Linked DNA regions of Funiculus sociatus GB2-C1. Each later gene encodes a partner of the first gene's protein in a complex. Links are inferred from orthologs where the notes say so. Each region holds a gene or a part of one and is shown on either strand. Other genes may lie near its edges. The genes, in order: dnaB and dnaG.

Evidence for each region.
Region 2: the proteins of dnaB (region 1) and dnaG are in contact, whole or in part, in a crystal structure (PDB 2R6A), measured with the Geobacillus stearothermophilus proteins. The link is inferred for Funiculus sociatus GB2-C1 from one-to-one orthologs. Residues at the interface, in WP_033016901.1 of Geobacillus stearothermophilus: Ser13, Glu15, Ala16, Gln18, Glu91, Leu92, Asp94, Ala95, Val96, Pro97, Thr98, Ala99, Ala100, Asn101, Tyr104, Tyr105, Ile108; in WP_049624496.1 of Geobacillus stearothermophilus: Lys456, Leu457, Leu458, Pro459, Ala460, Asn463, Ala464, Leu467, Leu535, Leu536, Ile537, Ala538, Gln544, Glu545, Asp548, Tyr549, His552.

The regions. Positions count from the first base shown.
Region 1 is NZ_JAMPKJ010000018.1:9,474-12,774, reverse strand. Bases 206-3,181 are described here. They hold dnaB (replicative DNA helicase), read left to right. Parts: upstream 206-1,005; coding sequence 1,006-2,358; downstream 2,359-3,181. Other genes in these bases: NDI42_RS10865 (FKBP-type peptidyl-prolyl cis-trans isomerase), read right to left, coding at 2,426-2,971; rplI (50S ribosomal protein L9), read left to right, coding at 380-838; gloB (hydroxyacylglutathione hydrolase), read left to right, coding at 206-286. In the rest of the region: more of gloB, read left to right, coding at 1-205; NDI42_RS10860 (phasin family protein), read right to left, coding at 3,263-3,301. UniProt on the Escherichia coli protein: The main replicative DNA helicase, it participates in initiation and elongation during chromosome replication. Travels ahead of the DNA replisome, separating dsDNA into templates for DNA synthesis.
Region 2 is NZ_JAMPKJ010000106.1:2,892-6,126, reverse strand. What follows is about bases 302-3,211. They hold dnaG (DNA primase), read left to right. Parts: upstream 302-718; coding sequence 719-2,704; downstream 2,705-3,211. Other genes in these bases: NDI42_RS27470 (pentapeptide repeat-containing protein), read right to left, coding at 2,809-3,211; NDI42_RS27480 (adenylate/guanylate cyclase domain-containing protein), read right to left, coding at 302-503. In the rest of the region: more of NDI42_RS27480, read right to left, coding at 1-301; more of NDI42_RS27470, read right to left, coding at 3,212-3,235. UniProt on the Escherichia coli protein: RNA polymerase that catalyzes the synthesis of short RNA molecules used as primers for DNA polymerase during DNA replication.

The DNA.
Region 1 (3,301 bases):
GGCTTTACCTGATAACACGCGAGTTTGGTGCGCCCATGAATACACCCTGAAAAATCTTGAATTTGCCTTAACTGTAGATGGCGATAACCCAGAGTTGCAAGCCCGGTGGACTCAAGTAAAAGCTGCCCGTAGCCGTTCTGAGGCGACAGTGCCATCCCAACTTGGCATAGAAAAGCGCACTAATCCATTTTTGCGCTGGGACGCTCCTGTGCTGCAATCAGCAGTGAAAAGTCTAGACCCTGTGCAGACTTTTGCCAGGCTGCGCGGGATGAAGGATCGGTTTTAGATTAAAAGATTGCGATCGCTCACTATCTTTTTGTAAGATGGAGTGTTCTAGCTTATCATTACTCCTTCTGTTGTCTGTAGCAGAAAAAAGACTATGGCGAAACGTGTGCAATTAGTTTTGAATCAAGATGTCAGCAAACTGGGAAAATCTGGCGATTTAGTAGAAGTCGCTCCCGGTTATGCTCGCAATTACCTAATTCCCCAAAAAATGGGAGTTCCTGCCACTCCCGGCTTGCTCAAGCAAGTCGAACGGCGTAGAGAAAAAGAGCGGCAGCGCCTTTTGGAAGAGAAGCAGGTAGCTACAGAGCTGAAGACTGCTATAGAGGCTGTGGGCAGCTTCACCATTGCTAAGCAGGTAGGTGAAGAAAATGCCATCTTTGGTACTGTCACGGCTCCAGAAGTGGCAACAGCCATCCAACAAGCCACTGGTAAGGAAGTCGATCGGCGGAATATCAGCCTCCCCGATATCGGAGAGACTGGCACCTACAAGGCAGAAATAAAATTACACCCGGAAATCACAGCGGTTGTACAAATTCAGGTTGTGGCTAGCTAAGCGTAGTGCAGAGACGTTGAAGACGTTGCATACAACGTCTCTACAGTTTCCGCGTGGGTAGAAGCAGTTTTTTCAGTCAAAAAAAGGGGGTTGGGTGTCGGATCGCAGCGACTACTCAACCCCCATTATCATAGTCGTGGCGGCTCCTTGTTAAAACGACCTCTGTTATGGCTCACGAACTGAATTTTCATTCTTCAAGCGATCGCCTTCCACCCCAAAACCTCGACGCTGAAGAAAGCATCTTGGGGGGCATTTTGCTAGACCCAGAAGCCATCGGTCGAGTAACTGACTTACTTGTGCCAGAGGCGTTTTCTCTCATCGCTCACAAAGAGATTTACCGATCCGCCCTTACCCTCCACAGCCAAGGTAAACCGACCGACTTAATGAGCGTTACCAGTTGGCTGTATGACAGAGGCTTGCTGGAGAAGGTTGGCGGACAAACAAAGTTAGCTCAACTGGTGGATCGCACGGTTTCAGCCGTCAACATCGACCAGTACGCGGCGCTGGTGATAGATAAGTACCTGCGCCGTAAGTTAATCCAAGCAGGCGGCGAGATTGCTCAGTTGGGTTACGAGACGGCTACGGAGTTGGAAATTATCCTCGACCAGGCGGAACAGAAAGTTTTCAGCCTGACTCAAGATCGTCCTCAGCAGGGTCTGGTTCCTATTTCCGACACGCTGATAAATACATTTCAGGATATTGAAACTCGCCATCAGGATCTAGCGCTACCCGGTCTTACCTGTGGCTTTTATGACCTCGACGCGATGACTGGCGGCTTTCAGCGTTCCGATCTGATTATCGTGGCGGGTAGACCGTCAATGGGAAAAACAGCTATCTGCCTCAATATTGCTCGCAATATTGCTGAGTTTCATAAGTTGCCAGTAGCTGTTTTTAGCTTGGAAATGTCGAAAGAACAGCTGGTGCAGCGGATGCTTGCTAGTGAGGCTAAGATTGAAAGTAACCATTTGCGGGCTGGGCGAGTTGCACAAATTGAGTGGGAACCTTTGAGTCGCGCCCTTGGCACTCTTTCGGAGATACCAATTTTTATTGATGATACGCCGAATATGACTGTGATGCAGATGCGATCGCAAGCTCGTCGTCTTCAAGCAGAACAGCGTGGCGAGTTGGGATTAATTCTGCTGGATTACTTGCAATTGATGGAAGGCGGCGGCGACAATCGGGTGCAAGAGCTGTCAAAAATTACCCGAAGTCTCAAAGGTTTAGCTCGCGAACTCAGCGTCCCAATTATCGCTTTATCCCAGCTGAGTCGAGGTGTGGAAGCTCGTAATAATAAACGCCCAATGATGTCTGATTTAAGAGAATCGGGGTCGATCGAACAGGACGCGGATTTAATTATGATGTTATATCGCGAAGAGTATTACCAACCCGATACACCAGATCGAGGTATTGCTGAGGTAATTATTTCTAAACATCGAAATGGCCCGACGGGAACCATCAAGTTATTATTTGATCCGCAATTTACCCGCTTCCGAAATCTCGCCTCTTCTAATCGGGGATGATTCAATAAATTGGTATATACAAAGCAAAAACCCGGTTTACTTTGAAACCGGGTTCCGTCAGATTTATTTAGCTAATTTTTAGCAGTTCTACATCGAAAATCAGCGTAGCATTGGGAGGAATCACGCCACCTGCACCGCGAGATCCATAACCCAATTCTGGGGGAATAATTAACTGGCGACGACTACCGACTTTCATGGTACTGAGTCCTTCATCCCAGCCTTTGATTACCTGGCCGACACCGAGTTTGAAGGAGAAGGGTTGATTGCGATCGCGCGAACTATCAAACTTCGTGCCATCCTCTAAAGTGCCAGTATAATGCACTACGACTGTCTGACCAGTTTTTGGAGTCGCACCGTCGCCTTCTTTTAACTCCGTATACTTGAGGCCAGAGGGCGTTGTCGTAACCTTCTCGTCACTTTCTGGGTTGGTATTCATCGTAATAAGCCTTGTACTGTCAACATCTGGGTTATTGCTTGGGGTTTGTGTAACTGTAGGTGAGGAGTAATTTAGCTCGGAAGCGATCGCCTCTTGTGGAGAGTTGCTAACTTGAGCCAATATTATCACCAACACGCAGGCAAACATGACCCCGACGCTGATTAAAATCTCTCTCAAAATGTTTCCTCCATACCTTTAAGACTTCAAAATTTTAGATTTTGCAAAGGTCGAACTTCCTTTGCTGCCAATGGCATTGTATAGGCACGAAGCACTATTGATTTTAGATTCAATCCAAAATCCAAAATCCAAAATCGACAAAATTTTAGATCTTGCAAAGCTTGAACTTCCTTTGCTGCCAATGCCATAGTATAGGCACGAAGCACTACTGATTTTAGATTCAATCAAAATCCAAAATCTAAAATCCAAAATCGATTGTCCCGTTGGATTCTCAAATCCTATCAGCTTTTATCACCGCCAGAGCTTATTTTCCATGTCACGCACCTGACG
Region 2 (3,235 bases), on another replicon or contig:
AAATCGCGGAAGGTTTGTAGAGTCAGCAATTGGTGTCCCGAAACCACACCATATTCCGCATCAATTTTGGCACGAAAAGCCGGATCGTCAAATGCTTTTTCCAGGCGGCGCAATTTCTCATCAATACTAAAGGTAACTCGCACCTGCTCGTCAGCATCAGTAGCGTATACACTGTTACAAGCTGTACATAGATGGTTTGTCCGCAAATCGGATAAACTTTTTGGTTTGAAGTCGATGCCGCGACAAGCCGGACATTGAATGTCCCAGTTGAGAGTTAAAATACCCTCCTTGAGAGCAATGACTAAAACCCGCAAAGTCTCCCGCTCGCTCAACTGCAATTTTTCAGCAATCCGTTTGGGGTTGGCATGATATAATTCGCGGCGATCGCTTTGTTGTAAAAATGCCCTTAGCCGCTGCTGTACCTCTGGTTTAATGCTATACCTTTCCAAGGCGGCTACAGCTAGAGCAATATTATTCTGGTGTCTATGAAAAAAGTTAAACATTTGGTGTCGCTAGATATATTAAGGATTTTAGTAGTGTGCGACCCTTGAGTGTATTTTATATATAACCGTTACTGACTATTTGGTTTTATCGTCCTGAATTTCTGCTGAGAGTTAACTAGGTGTCAGATTAAAATATAGGTAAGTATGCCCCTGGTTTTTGTTAACAAAAAATCAACAATTATTATGATGTATTTTATCAGTATAAAGAGGTAATCGTGCAAATTCCCCGCCTGCATCCAGACACAATTGAGGAAGTAAAACAACGGGTTGACATTGTTGAAGTCATCTCGGAACACGTTGTATTACGCAAGCGGGGCAAAGAGTATGTAGGTTTATGTCCTTTCCATGAGGAAAAATCTCCCAGTTTTACCGTCAGCCCCATTAAGCAGATGTACTACTGCTTTGGCTGTCAAGCCGGGGGAAATGCGATTACTTTTTTGAAGGAACACTCTAAACGTTCCTTTGGTGAAGTGGTGCTGGATTTGGCGCGGCGCTACCAAGTTCCGGTGCAAATGCTGGAGGCGGAACAGCGCGAGGAATTACAGAGGCAAATTACGCTGCGAGAGCAGCTGTATGAGATTTTGGCAGTGGGGGCAAGCTTTTTTCAACACGCGCTGCGACAACCCCAAGGGGAGGCGGCTTTGGAATATTTGTACTCCAAGCGGCAACTCTCGGAGGAAACTATTCAAAAATTCCAGCTTGGGTATGCTCCGGCGGGTTGGGAAACTCTCTATGGCTACTTGGTGGAACAGAAAAGCTACCCGGTGCAGCTGGTAGAACAAGCGGGTTTGATTAAGCTGCGGGATGGGGGTGGCGGTTATTATGACAGGTTTCGCGATCGCTTGATGATTCCCATCCACGACTCTCAAGGACGAGTAATTGCCTTTGGTGGCAGAACTCTGGGGGACGATCAGCCGAAATATCTCAATTCTCCGGAAACCGAATTATTTAATAAAGGCAAAATTCTGTTTGCTTTGGATAAAGCCCGTGAAGCTATTGGCAAGCAGGATCGGGCTGTGGTAGTGGAAGGATATTTTGATGCGATCGCTCTCCACTCCCACGGAATCGAAAACGTTGTCGCCTCTCTAGGTACAGCGCTGGGCTTAGATCAAGTCAAACAGCTATTACGTTACACCGAATCTAAGCAAATTGTACTCAACTTTGATGCCGATGCCGCCGGAACCAAAGCAGCTCAAAGAGCAATTGGAGAAATTGCCAATCTCGCCTATCAAGGACAAGTCAATCTGCGAGTTCTCAACTTGCCTGATGGAAAAGATGCTGACGAATTTCTCCTCAAAGGTGGCGCTGAAAAATATCGGGAATTGCTGCTTGATGCTCCTCTCTGGCTTGATTGGCAAATCCAGCAAATCTTAGTAGGAAAAAATCTTAAACAGGCGGATCAATTTCAGCAAGTTACCGCAGAAATGGTGAAATTACTAAATAACATCACCAATGACGATCAGATTACCTATTATATTAATCACTGTGGAGAAATTCTCAGCCAAGGAGATTCTCGGCGGGTTGGACTATTAACAGACAATCTCCTAAACAAAATTGTTCGTCACTGGGAAGAACTTCTAAACCAGGACAGTTCTCTAAAAGTGCCGTTGTTAGTAAACAATCTTCTCAAGCAAAATAAGCGGTTTAAGACTCGTCCTTCTGTTAATAGAAATAAAGGTCAAAAAGAATTACTTGTTACTTCTGAAAGCACTCTTTTAGAAAGATCCGAGGCTCTACTGTTGCGCCTTTATCTGCATTGCCCAGAATATCGACAGTTGATTAGCGATACTTTAGAAGAACAAGATTTATTATTTAGCCTTCCTCACCACCGACTTTTGTGGCTAAGAATTTCATCTTTACAGGAAACATCACCAGATTTACTATCGGCGCTACAAAACCTGTATGTTGATTTTCCTGAAGAAATGGCTCAAGTGTCTGGACTATTTTATCTTGACGAAAATGCCGAACTCGATATTCTCCGCGCTCCGGAATTGATCAAAGCAGGCGCTGCTTGTATGGAACGGGTAATGTGTGAAAACATTTATCGCCACTTTTTAGATCTATGGAAAAATCCCGATAGTTTTCTGGATTTGAATAAACGGCAATACTACTGTCAGGAATTTTACCGAGCAAAACAGCGAGTTACAGAGTTAGATCAATACAGGAATTTTATCGAGCAAAACAGCGAATTACAGAGTTAGATCGACATCTGCAATTTTTGTATTTTTATCGCTGAGGATTCCTTAGTCGTTACATTTTCGTTCCCAGACGACCGCCTGGGAACGAGTAAAATACTGGCTAATGATTAAGGGCAAAATAGAGTAGCACGAGTTTCGCGTCCTGTCGTCGGGTTGGTGCCTTTAGCTGTTTTACACAACTGTTTTTGCACATCCTGACGAAACAAGACATCTGTAAAATCTGCTCCATCAATGATGGCACCTTCAAACTTGGAGTTAAAGGCAAACGCTCCCTCCAAAATAGCGTTAGTTAAGTTAGCGTTGGTGAAACGAGCAGTGTCTAGGGTAGCGTTTCTAAGATCGGCTCCCTCTAAATTGGCACTTTCAAGATTAGCGCCAAAGAAGCTGACACCCCGCAAATCTGTATGACTCAGGTTACTGCTGCGAAGATTGGCTTTAGTAAAGCTGGAGTCCGTAAGCACTTTACCTGAGAAATCTGCACCGATCAAGAATTCCTTGTTGTAGTCTTCAGCTAGGGCAGGAGTGGCGATCGCG